DNA from 2 places in the Marinococcus sp. LNHM3E3-2.2 genome. Region 1 is predicted to be linked to the other one. Evidence: a T-box and tRNA genes for the amino acid it is inferred to sense, from the RefSeq annotation. Region 1 holds a T-box; the other holds one or more tRNA genes.
What was found. A T-box is a leader RNA that pairs with one kind of tRNA and senses whether it is charged. The one in region 1 lies ahead of alaS (alanine--tRNA ligase), so its partner is inferred to be a tRNA-Ala.
Positions count from the first base shown of each region.

Region 1 (9,980 bases):
AAACAGGAGTGGTCCAGCCTGTCCATGAAGCTGCTGAAAAGCTTTCGGAAAAAGGTGTTGCCTTCCATACTGATATGGTGCAGGCCTATGGACAGCTGCCGTTTGACGTAAAAGAAACACCGGTAACGATGGCAACCATGACGGCTCATAAAATTAACGGTCCTGCAGGAGCAGGAGGTTTATTCGTTCGTCAGGGCACCAAAATTCGTCCGGAATTGACGGGCGGGGAACAGGAAAGAAAACGCCGGGCAGGCACGGAAAACGTAGCCGCCGTCGAAGGTTTTGCCAAAGCCGCTGAGCTGCAGATGAACAGTCTGGAGAAACGCCGGCAGGAGCTGGAATCGCTCAGTGCGGCATTTTTAGCTGAGCTTGACCGCAGCGGGGTCTTTTATCAAATTAACGGCGGGCATGCAGAAAAAAGTCCGCATATTTTAAATGTGTATTTCCCAGGAATTCAGCTCGAATCATTTCTTGTGCAGATGGATATGGAAGGCGTAGCCGTTTCAAGCGGTTCGGCATGCACTGCCGGGACTGTAGAACCGTCTCACGTCCTTGAAGCAATGTACGGCAAAGACGCACGTATCTATGAATCCGTCCGGTTCAGCTTTGGGTACGGAAACACCGTGGCAGATATGAAAACCACGGCGCAGGCAGCTGCGAAAATAAGCCGGAAAATGAAGGAAAAGGAGGCTTTGAAATGACCAATGAAGAGACACGGATTGTGGTAGGAATGTCCGGGGGAGTGGACTCCTCCGTTACGGCCGCTCTATTAAAAGAGCAGGGCTATGAAGTGATAGGTATTTTCATGAAAAACTGGGATGATACAGATGAGTCGGGAATGTGTACGGCAACGGAAGACTATGAAGACGTAATTGCGGTATGCAACCAATTAGACATCCCCTATTACGCTGTGAATTTTGAAAAAGAATACTGGGACCGGGTCTTTACGTACTTTCTGGAAGAATACAAAGCCGGCCGTACCCCGAATCCTGACGTGATGTGCAACAAAGAAATTAAGTTCCGTGCGTTTATCGACCACGCGTTTAATCTCGGGGCAGACTACGTCGCGACCGGGCACTATGCACGCGTGGACCATACCGGGAGCGGAACGTATCTTCTGCGCGGCGTGGACAGCAACAAGGACCAGACGTATTTTTTGAATCAGTTAAGCGAAGAGCAGCTGAGCCGTGTGCTGTTTCCACTCGGAGAGTATGACAAATCCGAAGTCCGGAAAATGGCGGAAGAGCGGGACCTTGAAACGGCTGGAAAGAAAGACAGCACCGGGATCTGCTTCATTGGAGAGCGGAATTTCAAGGATTTCCTGCAGGAGTATCTTCCAGCCCAGCCGGGCGACATGGAGAGCCCTGAAGGAGAAGTGAAGGGCCGCCACGACGGGCTGATGTACTACACGCTCGGCCAGCGCCAGGGGCTTGGTATCGGCGGCTCCGGGGAACCATGGTTTGTCGTGGATAAAGACATGGAACGTAACGTTCTGATTGTCGGACAGGGCGGCAATCATAAGCGATTGTATTCCGAGCAGCTGACTGCCTCTGAGCCTAACTGGATTCATGAGCCGGAAGCCTTTCCATTTTCCTGCACTGCGAAATTCCGGTACCGCCAGAAAGACCAGGGCGTTACCGTCCATCAAAAAACAAATGGAGAACTGCTCGTAGAGTTTGATGAACCGCAGCGCGCAGTGACTCCGGGACAGGCTGTAGTCTTTTATGACGGGGATGTGTGTCTTGGAGGTGCAACAATAGAAGAAGCGATGATGAAGGAAAGCGTTGCAACGTAACGTTTTCCTTTTTCTTGGTTCTTGCTGTTTGCCGGTAAGGCTTTTCAATCACCCGGGATCGTGAAATAATACAGAAACAAGACATGAAAAGGATGATAGTATGGATAAAAATCAGCAGGCAATGGAGCATTTGCAAAACGGGGATTTTGAAGAAGCAGCAAGGCTTTTGAATGAGCAGATGGAATCGGAACCGAATGACCCTGTCGCGTACATAAACTTCGGTAATCTGCTTGCAGAAGCCGGTGAAGATGATAAAGCCATCCGTTTTTTCACGAAAGCACTGCAGATTGATGAAACAGCAGCCACAGCCTACTACGGGGCTGGGAATGTATTATATAACCGGGAAGAGTACGCTGAGGCCATTACGATGTACAAAGGAGCCCAGCAGCAGGGACTTGAAGACTCTAGTCTGTTTTTCATGCTCGGACTGAGCTACCTGCAGTCCGACCGTCTTCCGTATGCGATTGCTAATTTCAAGCGCTCGGTGGAGCTCGACGAATCGGATGCCGAAGCCAGATATTATTACGCCCTGTCGCTTGCCCAGCAGGAGGAAGTTGATCAGGCGGAAGCAGAATTTAAAAAAGTGGTGGAGCAGGATCCGGATCATGCCGATGCCCACTATAATCTGGGAGTGGCTGCTCTGTTTAATGAACGGGCGGAGGAAGCTCTCAGCTTCTTCGAGAAAGCACTTGAAGCAGAGCCTGAACACGCATTGGCAGAGAACGGCAGACAGCAGGTTCAACAGCTGCTAAGCGAAAAGTGAGGTTGTGCTATGGAGAACGGACACGATGAACAGGAACTGCTCGAGCCCTACGTCCTCGGAACGGTGCAGCACGTTATATTTCGGAATGAAGAAAATGGCTACACAGTAGCGAAAGTGAAAATTAAAGAATCGATACCTGCCTTTGAAGAAAGTACAACGACCATCGTCGGCATTCTTCCAACGGTGGAGGCAAATGAACGGTATCGTTTTAACGGCGAGATTAAACAGCATCCGCGGTTTGGCACCCAGTATCAGGTCATCTCTTATCAAAAGGAAATACCGACCGAACGCTCAGCGTTAATCGACTATTTATCGAGTGACCGCTTCCCGTACATCGGGCCAAAGACAGCGGAAAAATTGGTCGACCGCTTTGGGGCCAAAGTAATTGATGAGGTTCTCGAGCGCCCGGAAGCCCTCGAAAAAATTCCCGGACTGAATGAAGAGAAACGCAGACAAATCCGCACCGCCATGCTCGAAAATCAGGGCATGGAGCATGCGATGACGCTTCTTGTACGATACGGATTCGGTACGGATCTTGGCGTGAAAATATACAATCAGTACCGCGAACGGACCCTTGATATTATTCAGCATGATCCCTACCAGCTCGTCTGGGATGTGGAAGGGGTCGGCTTTACAAAAGCGGACCGGCTCGGAGAAAACACCGGCATCCAAAAAAATGACCCAAGCCGTCTGAAGGCGGGAGTGCTGTTTGAACTGTATGAACGGACGATGCAGGACGGCCATGTGTATATCCCGAAGCAGCAGCTTCTTGACAGCGCAGAGCAGCTGCTTGCCGACCCTGCCGTTACTATTGATCAGCAGGAGCTGAAGCTCGTCCTGCAGGAGCTTGTAAATGAAGAACGGGTGCGTATTGACGATGATCGTGTTTATATCGCCTCTTTATATTTTGCGGAAAAAGGGTTTGCTGGCAGGGTGCATAAACTGCAGGAAGAAGCGGAAGAAAAAGAATATTCCCAGGCGGACCTGCTGCAGGCTCTCGGAGAAGTAGAAGAAAAGTTTGATATTGAGTATGCCGAACAGCAGAAGGAAGCAATCCAGACGGCTATGGAAGAGCCGGTAATGCTGCTTACAGGCGGACCGGGGACCGGAAAGACCACGATCATCCGGGCTATTGTGGAAGTGTACGCCTCGCTCTATGATGTTTCTCTGGACCCTTCCGAATATTCAGGCAAGAAGCCCTTCCCTGTACTGCTTGCTGCCCCGACCGGCCGGGCGGCGAAGCGGATGAAGGAGTCCACCGGCCTGCGTGCAGTGACAATTCATAAACTGCTCGGGTTTAGCGGGGAAGGAGAAAACGAGCTGTTTGAAAAGGATGAATATGAGCCTCTCGAAGGGGAGCTGCTGATTGTCGATGAAGTATCGATGGTGGACATGTGGCTGGCCAATCAGCTGATCCGTGCGGTCCCGAAAGGAATGAAGGTCGTGTTCGTTGGGGATGAGGATCAGCTTCCTTCGGTAGGGCCGGGCCAGGTGCTTGGAGATTTGCTTGAAGCCGGTACTATACCGACTGTAAGCTTGTCGGTTGTGTACAGGCAGACGAATCAGTCCTCGATTGTAGAGCTGGCCCATGCAATGAAGGAGGGCGGGCTGCCGGACGATTTTGAACAGCCGTTTGAAGACCGGCGGTTTTTCCCATGCACGAAAACTCAGGTTGCCGATGTGGTGGAGAAAACGTGTGCCGGTGCCATTCGCAAGGGCTACGATCCGATGGATATTCAGGTGCTTGCCCCGATGTACCGGGGAGAGGCAGGAATTCACGCCTTGAATGAACGGCTGCAGGAAATGTTTAACCCCCGGACGCCTCAAAAACGAAGTGTAACCTTCGGAGACGCTGTTTACCAGAAGGATGATATCGTTCTTCAGCTTGTAAACAACGGCGAGGAAGGTATATATAACGGGGACAAAGGTGTACTCGAAACGGTCTTTGAAGCAAAAGAAACTGTTGATAAAGAAATGCAGATTGTGTTTTCCTTTGACGAAAAGGAAGTCAGCTACACACGCCAGGATCTTAAACAAATCACTCTTGCCTACTGCACTTCTATTCACAAGGCGCAGGGAAGTGAATTTCCCATCGTAGTCGTACCGATGCTGATGTCCTACCGGCGGATGCTGCGCCGTAATTTATTGTACACAGCGATCACACGGGCAAAGGACTATTTAATTCTCTGCGGGGAAAAAGAAGCATTTATGTATGCCGTAAAGCAGGAGTCAAAAAATGAACGCTATTCGCATCTTCGGGAACGCCTGAAGAACCGGGAGGAAGATCCGGAGGAGCAGGCTTGACAGAAAATACGGTTTCCTATATAACTGAAACAGAATAACAAAAACAGTGATGGAACGAGTACGGTGGATATATTCTCACAGAGACCGGCAGCAGCGGCTGAAACTGCCGGAGAACAACCCGCCCGAACGCTGCTCCGGAGTGCAGGCAAACCCTGCCGGATCATCCACGTTACGGATGCTGAGTTGGCCGTGTTTTTTTATGCGGCAACCAGGGTGGTAACGCGAGTACACTCGTCCCTGTTTTCAGGGGCGGGTTTTTTTATTGAGATTTAAACGAAATGAAAACTCACGGGAGGCTGATCAATAATGCCAGCATTAACATCTACTGAAGTCCGGCGGCGCTTTTTAAACTTTTTTGAGGAAAAAGGACATACAATTGAGCCGAGCGCCTCGCTCGTTCCGCATGAGGATCCGACGCTTTTATGGATCAACAGCGGGGTAGCTACGATGAAAAAATACTTTGATGGACGGGTGATTCCTGAAAATCCGAGACTTGCGAATGCGCAAAAGTCCATCCGGACCAACGATATTGAAAACGTTGGAAGAACGACGCGCCATCACACATTTTTTGAAATGCTCGGAAATTTCTCGATTGGCGACTATTTTAAAAAAGAAGCTATCGAATGGGCATGGGAATTTTTAACGTCAGAGCGCTGGATAGGCTTTGATGAAAATAGGCTGTCGGTTACCGTTCATCCGGAGGATGACGAAGCATACCAGTACTGGAGAGAAATTATCGGCCTTCCAGAAGAACGGGTTATCCGTCTCGAAGAAAACTTTTGGGATATCGGCCAGGGACCGAGCGGGCCAAATACGGAAATCTTTTATGACCGTGGAGACAGCTGGGGAGATGATCCCCGGGATCCTGAGATGTATCCGGGAGGAGAAAATGAGCGTTATTTAGAGGTATGGAATCTCGTATTTTCCCAGTTTAATCATAACGCTGATGATACGTACACCCCTCTTCCAAAGAAAAACATTGATACTGGCATGGGGCTTGAACGGCTAGTCACCCTCGTTCAGGACGTGCCGACCAATTTTGACACCGATCTTTTCCGGCCGATAATCCGAAAGGTAGAAGAAGTATCCGGAAGAACGTACGGGGAAAATGAAGAGCAGGACATTGCTTTTCGTCTGATTGCCGATCACGTCCGGACTGTCAGTTTCTCCATCGGGGATGGGGCCCTCCCGTCCAATGAAGGACGCGGATACATTCTGCGCCGTCTGCTCCGCCGTGCGGTACGCTATGCCGGCTGGCTCGGTCAGGAGGAGCCGTTCATGCACAGACTGATAGGTGTCGTGGGCGAAATTATGGAAGACTATTATCCAGAAGTCCGCGAAAAGCAGTCCTTTATTGAACGTGTGGTAAAAACCGAAGAAGAACGTTTTCATGAAACGCTGACCGACGGGCTGAAAATGCTGAGGCAGGTAACAGAAAAAGCCCGTAATAAAGGTGAAACAGTGATTTCCGGTAAAGATGTTTTCCGCCTGTATGATACGTACGGCTTCCCGCCTGATTTAACGGCAGAATACGTAGTAGACGAAGGATTCGCGGTAGACAATGAAGAATTCGAAGTGGAAATGGAGGCCCAGCGGAGCCGGGCCCGTGCGGCGAGAAAAGACAGCGGTTCGATGCAGACTCAGGAGTCACTTCTGACAGATATCGACACAGAGAGCACATTTGTCGGCTACGAGCATTTTGACGTGGAAACAAGCGTTCAGACGCTGATTCACAATAAAGAACTCGTGGATACGGTCGGCGCCGGAGAACAGGTGCAGTTTATCCTGGAAAAAACCCCGTTTTATGCGGAAAGCGGCGGCCAGGTGGCAGACCGCGGCACGATCGTAAATGAAGCCGCAGGAATGGAAGCGGTAGTGGAAGATGTCCAGAAAGCTCCGAACGGCCAGCATCTTCATACGGCACGAATTGAAAAAGGCTCGCTTCGCAAGGGAATGCATGTAAGAGCGTCCATCGAAGAAAATACGAGAAGAAGTATTATTAAAAACCATACGGCGACCCACCTGCTGCATCAGGCTCTTAAAGATGTGCTGGGTGAGCATGTCAATCAGGCAGGGTCGATTGTGACAGATAACCGCCTCCGTTTTGACTTTTCCCATTTCGGACAGGTCACCGAGGAGGAAATAAAGCGGATCGAGCACCTTGTAAACGAAAAAGTGTGGTCCAACGTGTCGGTGCTGATTGAAGAAAAAGGAATCAATGAAGCGAAGCAGATGGGGGCCACTGCATTATTTGGTGAAAAATACGGGGAAAGAGTTCGCGTAGTACAGATCGGCGACTACAGCGTTGAACTGTGCGGCGGCTGCCATGTCGGCAGCACCTCCGAAGTCGGGGTGTTCAAGATTACAGGAGAATCCGGAATTGGCGCCGGTACCCGCCGCATCGAAGCTGTTACCGGCCAGTATGCGTATGAATACTTTGAAAGCAGAATGCAGCTGCTTGAAGAAACAGGCAGCATCATCCGGGCCCGTGCCATCGAAGATATTCCGCAGCGTGCAGAAGCTTTGCAGGAGCAGATTAGAAGCCTTCAAAAGGAAAATGAATCGCTGTCGCAGAAGCTGAGTAATCTTGAGGCCGGGGATCTTGCAGACGCGGCAGAAGAAATAAACGGTATTCCGGTGATTGCCAAAGAACTTCCAGGAGCAGATAAAGATACACTGCGGCAGACGGTGGATGAACTCAAACAGAAGCTTGGAAGCGGTATTGTCGTGCTTGGAACGTCGGAAGGGGAAAAAGTACAGCTTATTGCCGGAGTAACGAAAGATCTTACTGAACGGTACAAAGCAGGAGATATTGTGAAAAAAGCAGCGGAAGTATGCGGAGGCGGCGGAGGCGGCCGCCCGGATATGGCTCAGGCAGGAGGGAAACAGCCTGAGAAGCTTGGGGAAGCGTTAGAAGAAGCGAAGAACTTTATCTTAACCCTTTCCTAAACACCCCTATCTCATGTACAATATAATCGTCTATACAGTAATCGTATTAATTACCACAGTATAGGAAGGGAGCTTCTCCTCCCTTCTGCTTTTTATGAAATGATCTTTCGTGAAAAGTCATCCGAGGAGGTGGAGGAATTGGATACGAACGACCGGACCGTACGTTTTAACCGAGAAGAAGATTCTTCCGACCCGAAGGCCGAAGAAGTTCTGCTCAGCGTGTATGAAGCGCTTGAGGAAAAAGGGTATAATCCAATCAACCAAATCGTGGGATATTTGCTTTCAGGCGATCCGGCCTATATCCCCCGTCATAAAGAAGCAAGAACGATCATCCGCCAGCTCGAGCGGGATGAATTAATTGAAGAATTAATTCGACACTATTTGAAGGATCACCAATCATCCTCGTGAAAAGAGCGCTTGGTATCGATGTCGGAAAGAAAAGAATCGGGATTGCCATCTCCGACGCGCTGGGCTGGACAGCCCAGGGTGTAGAAACGATTCATTTAAAAACGACAGAGCCGGACGAAGCTTTTCCGCGTATTCTTGAGCTGGTTAAAGAAAATGAAATCGAGCAGCTTGTAGTCGGCCTTCCTAAAAATATGGACGGAACGATTGGGGGCAGGGGGAAGGAATGTCAGGCATTCGCAGAGAATCTTGAAGAATTTTCCTCACTGCCTGTAGCCTTGTATGATGAGCGATTGACAACGAAGGCGGCAGAACGCACACTGTTACAAGCAGATGTCAGCAGAAAAAAGCGCAAAAAAGTCGTAGATAAAATGGCAGCTGTGATGATTTTGCAGAGTTATTTGGACCATCAATCAAACTTATAGCAAAGAGGTGAAATAAAATGGCTGAAGAAGAAGAAAAAGAAAGAATTGTCATACCCGATGAGGATGGCAATGAACATTTATTTGACATCCTGTTTACATTCGACGCAGATGAGAGTGAGCAGTCCTACATTGTAGTGGTTCCATCAAGTGAAGCTGACAATGACGAAGTAGAGGTTTTTGCTTTCCGCTATGAGGAAGAAGGCGAAGGGGACGAGTCGGATATAAACCTTTTCCCAATCGAATCTGACGAAGAATGGGAAATGGTCGAAGAAATGGTGAACACTTACAGTGCTAACGAGATGGAGTAGAACCTGTTCTAACCGTAAAGGAAGCACACCGGATCTTCTTCCGGTGTTTTTCTTTATCATTATATCTGCCCTGCAGCTAAGTGAGGCAGTTAAGAGGAGAACATCCATTCATGAAAACGCTCATATATTCATATGCCGGGCGCCGCACTTCTAAAAAGAAAAAAGGAAAGGCGGCACTTTATTTCCTGGGGGCAATATTTTTGATGAGTGCCGCTTCGGCTCTCATATATGTGCTGTACATGCTTTTTCCGGCAGCGGAAAATGACGGGGAAAAACAAACCGTCGTTATTGAACAGGGCGCCTCCACGGAAGCTGCGGCTGAGTATTTGGAAAAGCAGCAGCTGATCAGAAACTCTGTTGTGTTTCAATACTACAGTTACTTACGGCCGGACAGCCTGAAAGCCGGTACATACCGGCTATCTGCTTCGATGAGTGCCGTAGAAATTGCCCGTACACTTGAAGCCGGGCAGCAGGCACAGGAACCGGTAGTTTCCATCACTATTCCGGAAGGCCGGTCTCTGGAGCAGATAGCACGAATCAGTGCGAAGAATGCTGATTTTTCAGAAGAAAAGTTTATGGAAACCGTCACCGATGAGGCGTTCATTCGTTCCCTAAGTGAATCTTATTCATTTATCAGGGAGTCAAATAATGAAAATGGCGTGCGCTACACACTGGAAGGTTATTTATCCCCACAGACGTATGAATATTATGGTGACTCCCCGGGTACCGAAGCAGTAGTGAAGGATATGATTGAACGAACAAACGAAACTATGGTAGAATTTTCGAATCAAATCACTAACAGCCCATGGACTGCCCGTGAAATATGGACCATTGCTTCTATTATAGAACGGGAGGCGGGACGGGCAGAGGACCGGGCTCCGATTGCCGGAGTGATCGAAAACCGGCTTGGGAAAAATATGCGTCTTGAGATGGATCCTACGGTGGCATATGCGCTCGGTGAACACAGGCTTCGTACTTCCTTCAATGACTTGCAGGTGACTTCGCCGTACAATACCTACCGAAACCGGGGC
Region 1 is NZ_JBQLIC010000009.1:24,684-34,663, reverse strand. It holds gene ACTRXF_RS12240 (cysteine desulfurase family protein) at 1-701, shown strand, start outside; gene mnmA (tRNA 2-thiouridine(34) synthase MnmA) at 698-1,795, shown strand; gene ACTRXF_RS12230 (tetratricopeptide repeat protein) at 1,896-2,558, shown strand; gene recD2 (SF1B family DNA helicase RecD2) at 2,568-4,862, shown strand; T-box leader at 4,900-5,104, shown strand; gene alaS (alanine--tRNA ligase) at 5,169-7,811, shown strand; gene ACTRXF_RS12215 (IreB family regulatory phosphoprotein) at 7,950-8,219, shown strand; gene ruvX (Holliday junction resolvase RuvX) at 8,216-8,641, shown strand; gene ACTRXF_RS12205 (DUF1292 domain-containing protein) at 8,659-8,949, shown strand; gene mltG (endolytic transglycosylase MltG) at 9,060-9,980, shown strand, end outside.

Region 2 (9,980 bases), on a different contig from region 1:
TCACGAAGGTCTGCTTTCTTAATTTTTAATGGGAGAAACAGAGAAACAATCAACGCCCCGAGGGGAAGCAGAAAATTGCTTGTCAGAATGTCGATGGAATCAAAGAAGGTATTGCCGAAAATCAGCCAGTCGGATAGCAGTCCGTATGACAGGTTTGAAGGAATGCCGAGAACGAAAATCAGAATACCAACGACCCAGGCTGTACGTCCGCGGCTGTCCGGGCGTTTATAAGACACTGAAGAGACAATAATCTCGAGCAGAGAAAACGCCGAGGTTAACGTAGCAAAGATGAGCAGAAGCATAAACAGCGTAAAGAACAGCGAACCAAGTGCAAGCTGCTCAAACACTGCCGGAAGTACAATAAAGATCAAATTCGGCCCGGCATCCGGTGGTATATCAAAAGCGAACACTCCTGGGAAAATCGCAAGCCCGGAAAGCAGTGAAATGACAATCGTCAATACGACGATAGAAAACGCTGAGTTAACCAGACTCTTTTCCTTCGGAAGGTAGGAACTGTATGTAGCCATCACAGAGTTACCGAGGCTGAGGGAGAAAAACGCCTGACCAAGGGCAAATAGAATTGTGGTGCCTGTGACTGCACTGAAGTCGGGCTGCAAAAAGAAAGCAATACCCTCGCCGGCTCCTTCAAGGGTGAGCGAGCGGATTACAAGCACAATAAATAAAATAAACAGTGCAGGCATCATCCAGTTGGTCGTCCGTTCGATACCTTTACGCACGCCGCCCTGTACGACAAGAATCGTAATCAGCATAAAGGCAAGGTGCGCAATGCCTACTTCCCAGGGGTTGGAAATAATCGAGCCAAACAGAGCCTCGTAATCTGTCCCTCCACTTGCAAGACCTCCAAGGCTCCGGACAAAGTAAATAATAATCCATCCGCCGACAACGGAATAAAAGGATAAAATTAAAATAGCACAGATCATGCCCATGATACCGTTAAAAAACCAGGGGGTATTCGGCGCAATAGTTTTATAGGCGGGGACCGGCGGCTTTTGGGTGCGGCGCCCGACCACAAATTCGGCTATTAATAAAGCGGTTCCGAGAATGAGCGTAAAAGCAACAAAAATCAGAAAAAAAGCCCCGCCGCCGCTGGTGCCTGCAACATACGGCAGACGCCAGACAGCGCCCAGACCAATGGCAGATCCGGCTGCTGCTAATACGAACCCAAGCCTCGTCCCCCACTGTTCACGTGGTTGGCTCATAGTAGGTTCCTCCTTAAAATTAATTTATTCCTTTAAAGTACCGAACATGTGGGACTTTTGTCAAGAATAGGCCGTGAGTTTATCGATTGCCGAATTTCGAAAATAATGCTATAATTTGAAAGTTAATAAAAAGTTATAGGAGTTGTTTGAATGTCAGTACAGCAATATGAAGTAGGCGCAATCGTCGAGGGGAAAGTAACGGGAATTAAACCATTCGGCGCGTTCGTTGCGCTCGACGGAAATAAACAAGGATTGGTTCACATTTCTGAAATCGCCCACGGCTACGTTAAGGATATTAACGAAGCACTGTCAGTAGGCGATGAAGTTAAAGTGAAAATCAAATCCGTCGATCAGGAATCAGGAAAGATTTCTCTTTCCATCCGGGACACCCTTCCGGCACCGGAAAAAAGCGAAAGCCGTCCGCAGAGCCAGGCTCCGCGTCAAAGCAAAAGCAGCGGCCGTCCAGCCCAGCAGAGTAATAACGACACTCAGGGATTTAATACTCTTGAAGATAAATTAAAAGACTGGCTGAAGCAATCCAATGAAATTCAGGCAGATCTGAATAAGCGGGTACGGAAATAATGATCCCCGCTTTAAGAACCGTCGCTTTCGAGCGGCGGTTTTTTTATATGGTTGAAACGGGTACAGGTGTTTGAAGAACGTTTTGCGGGCGCCCGGGTTTTTCTTTATAATGGAGAAGGGTTATAGAGGCGGAGAAAACATAAAACATATTTAAGGGAGGCAGTAATAACATGGCAAAGCAAATTGAAGTAAACAGCAAAAATATTTCTCAGGAAATATCAGAGCATGAGATTGAGCAGCTGCAGCCGATGGTGGAAACGGCCCATCGCATGATTCATGAAAAAACCGGGGCTGGCTCGGAATATCTCGGATGGGTTGATCTTCCGGATACATACGACAAAGAAGAATTCTCCCGCATCCAGCAGGCAGCCGAAAAAATTAAAAAGGATTCAGATGTGCTGATTGTAATCGGTATTGGGGGCTCCTACCTGGGGGCGAAGGCGGCCATTGACAGCTTGAGTCATTCATTCCGCAACCAGCTCGACGGCTCTAAACGGAACGGCCCGGAAATTTATTTCGCCGGCCACCAGATCAGTCAGCGCTACATGCATGACCTTCTTGAAATGGTGGAGGGCAAGGACGTTTCGGTGAACGTCATTTCAAAGTCCGGCACTACAACAGAACCGGCTCTTGCATTCCGGGTGTTCCGGGACTGGCTCGAGAATAAATACGGGGCAGAGGAAGCGGCTTCAAGAATTTACGCTACGACAGATAAAAACAAAGGTGCTTTAAAAACGCTGGCTGACGAAAAGGGCTACGAAACATTCGTCGTGCCGGATGACGTCGGCGGCCGTTATTCCGTTCTTACAGCCGTAGGGCTTCTTCCTATCGCGGCAGCAGGCCTGGACGTGGAAAAGATGATGCACGGAGCGGCTGCAGCCATGGAGGCTGGCAAGCTTCAGAGTGTAAAAGAAAACTCGGCCTACCGTTATGCTGCTATCCGCTACGCTGCGTATCAGAAAGGAAAAGCCATTGAACTGCTGGTAAACTATGAGCCGCACATGCACTTTGTATCTGAATGGTGGAAGCAGCTGTACGGGGAAAGCGAAGGCAAAGACGGCAAAGGATTATTTCCTGCTGCAGTCGATTTCTCAACAGATTTGCACTCGATGGGGCAGTACATCCAGGAAGGCCGGCGTCATTTGCTCGAAACAGTACTTCATATTCAGGATGCAGGGAGCGCTCTGGAATTGAAAAACACTGATGATGACCTGGACGGCTTAAATTATTTATCAGGAGAAACGATGGGCTTCGTCAACGAGAAAGCCTTCGAAGGAACGCTTCTTGCCCACACTGACGGCGGCGTTCCAAATATTATTATTGATATTCCAGAATGGAATGAGTATTACTTCGGATATCTCGTTTATTTCTTCGAAAAAGCGTGCGCTGTGAGTGGCTATATGCTCGGTGTCAATCCATTTGATCAGCCGGGAGTGGAAGCGTATAAAAAGAACATGTTTGCCCTTCTCGGCAAACCGGGATTTGAAGAACGCCAGACAGCACTTGAAACGAGGCTGAGTAAAGAGTAAGAAGAAAATGGGCCTGCCCGCAGGCAGGCCCTCTTTTTTGCAAAGTTACACAAAAACGTGAAAAAAGGACTTGTCAGACAGAGACACACAAGGTACAATATTTCTTGTCGGCTGATATTTTATCAGCAAAAATATGGGGCCTTAGCTCAGCCGGGAGAGCGCTTGGCTGGCAGCCAAGAGGTCAGCGGTTCGATCCCGCTAGGCTCCACCATACATATTACGTCAACGACACCGGTTTGAGAGCTTCTTCTCATCCCGGTGTCGTTTTTGTATTGGCTTATAAAAGTATATGTACTTTTTTTAGTTACAAAACTTGCTGTTTGAAACGCGTTGGGGTATTATATATTCATTCCAAGATACATACCACGCCAACGACGCCGGTTTGAGGGACTATCCTCGGCCCGGCGTCGTTTTTTGTTTCGGCGGTATGTGTTTAGGCTGACAGTGGTGGCCTATTTATAGTAGAGGTTTTCGTTGGACAATGGAATCGAGGCATGGCAGTTTTCACACGGCTGTTCGTTTCCGGAAACGTTGGAATCAGTACTTAACGTTTCGGGCGGCATTTGAATGGAAGCTGTGTTTTCGTGTCCACATTCCGGGCATTTCACCATTAACATTAATTATTCACCTCACTTTTTATAACGGTTTTCCCGTCCGTCAGAGGGTTATAACTTCTATTGTAAGAAAAATTTGATAAATGAGAAGAACTGATCCTTTAGACCTTGTAGGAGGCTGCTGAAATATATTATGCTATGATCAATTCTCTATCGAAAATAGCAAAAGGAGTTAGGACAGATGAGAAAAAGATTTATACTGCTGCTTACAGCAGCCGCAGCTGGAGGTATCTGGATAATCGTTTCTTTAAATAGAGAATCTGTAAATGAAAACAGTGAGAGAATTAAAACCCCGGACGAGGAGCTTTCAGAACTGGAAGAGATGAATATTTATTCATTTTTGCAGCACCGCCTAAATACATATCATACGTCTACTGTAGAAGTGTTTGGATCAAGTGTGGCTGCCGGGACCGGAGCGGACAGCTACAGCGAATCGTGGGCCGGCCTATTAGAGGAGAGACTGCAGCAGATTAATGATGACAGCGAGCACGTAGAGCTGAACAATCATGGAGTTGATGGCTATTCCTCGGAGGATATGCTTGAACGGGAAATGATCGATGCTGAGCTTTCTGAAGAAGCGGATTTTGTGATTATTGAGACAGGTATACTGAATGATTTCTATCGGGGCATTCGGGCTGCTCAAAGTATTGATAATATCCATCAGTTGATCCGGGAAGCGAAAACGAAAGCGCCGGATGCCGTAGTATTGGTGATGAACCCAAACCCGGCGATCACCTATGAAAGCACGACTCCGGAGCTGGATAGCGGCTATCAGGAGTTTGCGGATCAGCTCAAAGAAGAATTTGAGCGCGATCAGGGAGTCTTGTTTATAGATGCCTCTGTGCCCTTTCACGAAAATGCAGAAAACGGCCGTCAAATGGAACAGTATATTGGTGACGGCATTCACCCAAACAGCGAAGGCTATCGGCTCTGGTATAAGCATATGGATGCGTATTTTGAGCAGACCCCCGTTCAGAAGGCAGAAGCATCCGGTTAAAAGATCCATAAAGTGCTTTTATAGAAAGAACGTGCTGCGAAGGCAGGGCGTTCTTTTTTTGCAGGCCTTCCCCTGAAACTGTTTACAAATGCAATTAGTAGATTATAAGAGGAAAGTTCAGTCCCGGCAGGGCAGCTGCCGGGCTTTTCACGAATTCCTCTGTTTGGCTTCCGGAGGTTAACGAAAGAACATGTGAAAGAAGTACTGTTTTAGGAAGAATGAGGAAAAACAACTCATTTCCTCTCGATATTAGGTAAGATAAAGGTATACACCCAAATAGAAGAAAAGCATAGCCAGAAGAAACAGGAAGGAGTTTTCTATGAGCTATACTGCGCGTGAACTGGTTTTCAGCCAGGCCTGTAACTGCTGGAGCCGTATTTCGTACCTGTATCAATGTGAACCGAAAATAGTAACCGTCTCGATTTTTCCTTCACCAGGCAAAAGAAGTACTCAACTTAACGCCGATACGCTGAGTATTGAAGAATTTTGGAAGGTTTGCTACGAAAAATTTAAAATGGATTTTCCGGAAATTTAACAACATTGGCTTATAAAAATGAAAAATAACAGTGCTTCCGGGGGACGTTTGCCCGTGCGCTCAGAGGGTAATTACCAATAGACACAAGGAATGTTGGAAGAGGTGAAAGTATGACTGCCGGACTATTACTAAGCGCCGTACCTCCCAAAGGGGATCCTTTTGTGATGATTGCTACGGACTCAAAGGGGGCAAGCCTTGAGGGCGGGCCGGCGGATGAAAAGGCGCAGAAGGTATTTGATGCCGGAAATGCGCTGCTGGCTGTGAGTGGTGTGGCAACAGACGCCCACCGGTCCCAGCTTGTAAAGATTCTCGAATCACATAAGGAACAGCCAATTGATAAAAAAATGCAGCTGGTATACGACGAAAGTCTGGCCGTGAAAAAGGAGCTTGGCTTAAATATGACTGCTGCGATTATGCAGTTTGACGAAGTTGGGAATCCGCAGGTGGCTTTCTGCTATGTCGGCACGGATGAAGGAGACCAGCAGTTCAACCCATATACGTTCGACCGCCGGGTTCCGGAAGTCAATCACGCGTATTTTGGCGAAGATAAAGAAGGGGTCACCGAGTTCCGAAAAAAGCTGGACGAAAAGCTCGATAAGAAAACAATTACTCCGGACCACGTCCGGGAGTCCGCAGGGTGGTTCATCCGAAGGGCTGCAGAAGCGTTTCCTGCAGCGGTTAATACCAGGGTTCAGACAAGGGTGAAGGTGTTCAGGCCCGTAATGTGAGCCGGCACTGAATACTTGATACGCAATTGAAAGGGGAGAAAATCAATGAGCTTTGAAAATACATTCGCTACTAAAACACGCAAATATTTAAATATTGATGCCCTGCCCGAGCAGCAGCTAATCGATTCGACGGCTAGAGAAATTATGTATTATTTTATGGATCTTGAAGAAGAATTTAAAAATATAAACGACCGCAAGTTTCATATTGAAGCAGGCTTTCACGAAAGCTATATTAAGATCAATAAGCGAAAGCTTTCTTTTGAGCTGAAGCATATCCCTTCCCACCGCATCACTGTCATTCAAAAAGTGAATGGTAATAAAGCCCATATAGATCACATTATTGCCAAAGACGATGAAGCCCGCAGTGAAGCAGACGAAACCCCGTTCAGCCGTGATTTGATCCGCCGGTATCTGATTCAGACATTTGGGGATTCGCTCGACTTAAGTAATATTTATTGATGTCCTCTTACGGGGGCATTTTTTTATTGAAGAATTTTTTTGGATAAACGAAGTCGCGGCGGTTGAATAAATGGCAGGGGCGTCAGATAATATACATGTGTAAATACAAGTCGGTCTAAGCAGTATGTATCGGCTAAAATATCAGATAATTCTATATCTTTTGAGTGAAGCAGGAGGAGAGAGATGAAAAGCACGGCGGTATTTAAACAGATGAAAGAACGGCAGGAGCCGATTACGATGATCACAGCGTACGACGCTCCGGCGGGAAAGGCCGCGGAAAAAGCTGGCATGGATATGATACTTGTGGGTGATTCGGCAGGGATGGTGGTGCACGGCTACGATTCCACGATTCCGGTAACGCTTGATGATATGGTGATGCATGCACGTGCGGTACGCAGGGGGGCTCCGGGCACATTTATCGTAGTGGATCTGCCCTTTTTAACCTATCATTCCTCTATGGAGAGCACGTTTACAGCAGTGAAACGTCTGATGCAGGAAGGCGGTGCCCAGGCAGTGAAGCTTGAAGGGGGAGATGAAATTACCAGAGGGACTATCGCCCGCTTAACGGCTGCCGGCGTCCCGGTCATAGGGCATCTCGGCCTTACTCCCCAGTCCGTAGGGGTGCTTGGCGGGTACAAAGTACAAGGGAAAACAAAAGAAGAAGCACAGCGATTGATGGAAGAAGCAGAGAGACTCGAACAGGCGGGAGCTTTTGCGCTGGTGCTTGAATGTGTTCCTGGAGAGCTTGCCACCCGGATTGCAGTGCATCTTTCGATTCCGGTTATCGGCATAGGCGCCGGGGCCGGCGTTGACGGTCAGGTGCTGGTTTTTCACGACGCTGTCGGATGGGGAGAGAGCTTTGTCCCTTCCTTTGCTAAGCAGTACACTAATGTGCAGGCACAAATTGACGAAGCCCTTGAGAGCTATGTAAGTGATGTAAAAGCGAAAGCATTTCCAGAGGAGAGGCATACTTTTTCCATGGATGCCTCTGTGCTGAAAGATCTTAGCAGAGGCGCATCGTCATGAAAGTATTTACTTCAATTCAGGAAATTCGCACACATATCAATGAGAGAAAACAGCAGGGAGAAATAATTGGTTTTGTGCCGACAATGGGAGCACTGCACGAAGGACATTTTTCATTAATGATGCAGGCTTTGAAAGAAAACGATGCAGTAGTGGTGAGCATTTTTGTCAATCCGCTGCAGTTTGGTCCGGATGAAGATTACGAAGCGTATCCGCGTACGCTCGAAGCGGATCTTGAAAAAGCCGAAGCCCGGGGCGTCGATATAGTGTTTGCCCCGTCAGCGAAAGAGATGTATCCCGAAGAGATGCAGACAGGGGTGCGCGTGCATGAGGGAAGTGATGTGCTCTGCGGCAAAAGCCGGCCGGGACATTTTGACGGAGTGGCGACCGTGGTGCTGAAGCTGCTGCAGATTGTTCAGCCGGCACGGGCCTACTTTGGGCAGAAGGATGCGCAGCAGGCCGCTGTACTGACGAATATGGCCCGTGATTTTAATCTTCCAACAGAGATTGTTACTGGCCCGACGGTTCGGGAAGCTGACGGCCTGGCTCTGAGCTCCAGAAATGTGAATTTAACCAGCAGGGAGCGCCGGGAAGCTGTCTGGCTGTATGAAGGATTAAAGCAGGGAGCGTTATGGATGGAAGAGGGGTTTTATGGACCCGGGGACATTTTGAAGAAAGCAAAACATACAGTAGAAGCTAACATTTCCGGAACGATTGATTATATGGATATTTTAACTTATCCCGGTCTTAAACCTGTAAGGGAATGGAACGGGCAGATAATTATCGCAGGAGCGGTGCAGTTTTCGGGAGCGAGACTCATCGATAATATTATTCTTTCTCCTGACCAGAAAGAAAGGGGGTGACACTGATGTACCGTACGATGATGAAATCAAAGCTTCACCGGGCTGTAGTTACAGAAGCAGATTTAAACTATGTAGGAAGCATTACCATTGACCGGGATCTGATGGAGGCGGTGGACCTGTGGGAAAACGAGAAAGTGCAGGTAGTCAATAATACGAACGGGGCCCGTCTGGAAACGTACGTGATTGAAGGCCTCCGGGGCAGCGGGGTAATTTGCCTGAACGGTGCAGCCGCGAGAATGGCGCAGCCGGGGGATGTGGTCATCATTATTGCTTATGCATTGATGGAAAATGAAACGGCCCGGGAGTTCAAACCGGCGGTGGCTGTGCTTGATAGTCATAATCAAATCAGACAGATGCTGTCTTATGAGGCTGCATCGACGAGCCTGGATTAAAAGGAGAGGCTGCCTGTGCGCACGCCTGAGGCTGTGATGGCGCTGATAATGGAGACTGCCAGAAACGATGAACGGGTCCGGGCCGCAGCTCTAAGCGGATCCCGTGCAGCCGCCGGAAGCAGCAGTCCTGATCTTTTCAGTGATTTTGATATTATTTATTTTGTGGAAAATATGGAACAAATGATTCAGGACCGGACCTGGCTTGAAGTGTTTGGAAAGCCTTTGGTTATGCAGACCCCGGATGAAATGAATTTATACCGTGAACCGTTGGGAGAGTCATTTGCCTTTCTGATGCTTTTTCAGGATGGTAACCGCATTGATTTAACCTTAAAGCGCGCAGAGAACAGGTATGAGCACTGGGAGCAGGACGGTTTGACCCGCTGCCTGCTGGATAAAGATCGCCCAGTTTCTGATTTTCCTGCTCCTACCGACATAGGCTACAAAACAAAGGTGCCGGAAGAGGGATTCTTTCACCAATGCTGTAATGAGTTTTGGTGGGTGGCGGTGTATGTAGTCAAAGGCTGGGGGCGGAGAGAAATGCTCTACGCCCAGGCCCACCTGAATATTATCCGCCGTATGCTGATACAAATGCTGAAGTGGAAGGTTGTACTCGAAAAAAAGACATCAGTAAATTTCGGCCAGGAGGCGAAGCATCTGGAAAAACACCTCGGGGCCAAGAATAATAAAGAACTGGCAGCTACTTATGCAGCGGGCTCTTACGATAGCGTGTGGGCCTCGTTGCAAAAGGCGATAGTTATGTTTGAACGGGAATCTGCTTTCGTTGCGAGCGAATGCGGGTTTGCGTTGAATGAGCAGGAAGGGCGACGGGTGAAGCAATATATTCAAGAGGTCAAACACGCGGTAAAATAAAAAAAGGCTCCTGCAGGCAGCAGGAGCAAAATGAAATATGGGATAAGAGCAACAAATTGGACGAATGCTACTCTATATGCTTATTATTACCTAAAGAGTAAGAAAAGTACACACTTTTCAGAAAAAATGATGCTTTTACCTATAGATGCGAATGGGTCCAAACTACTG
Region 2 is NZ_JBQLIC010000021.1:4,285-14,264, forward strand. It holds gene ACTRXF_RS15500 (sodium-dependent transporter) at 1-1,220, opposite strand, end outside; gene yugI (S1 domain-containing post-transcriptional regulator GSP13) at 1,371-1,802, shown strand; gene ACTRXF_RS15510 (glucose-6-phosphate isomerase) at 1,973-3,331, shown strand; tRNA gene ACTRXF_RS15515 (tRNA-Ala) at 3,467-3,542, shown strand; gene ACTRXF_RS15520 (hypothetical protein) at 3,784-3,948, opposite strand; gene ACTRXF_RS15525 (SGNH/GDSL hydrolase family protein) at 4,127-4,942, shown strand; gene ACTRXF_RS15530 (hypothetical protein) at 5,588-6,205, shown strand; gene ACTRXF_RS15535 (DUF3942 family protein) at 6,251-6,664, shown strand; gene panB (3-methyl-2-oxobutanoate hydroxymethyltransferase) at 6,848-7,690, shown strand; gene panC (pantoate--beta-alanine ligase) at 7,687-8,550, shown strand; gene panD (aspartate 1-decarboxylase) at 8,556-8,942, shown strand; gene ACTRXF_RS15555 (aminoglycoside 6-adenylyltransferase) at 8,958-9,812, shown strand; gene ACTRXF_RS15560 (dihydrofolate reductase family protein) at 9,975-9,980, opposite strand, start outside.
Region 2: it encodes a tRNA-Ala, which carries the amino acid that the T-box ahead of alaS (alanine--tRNA ligase) is inferred to sense. The anticodon was not compared.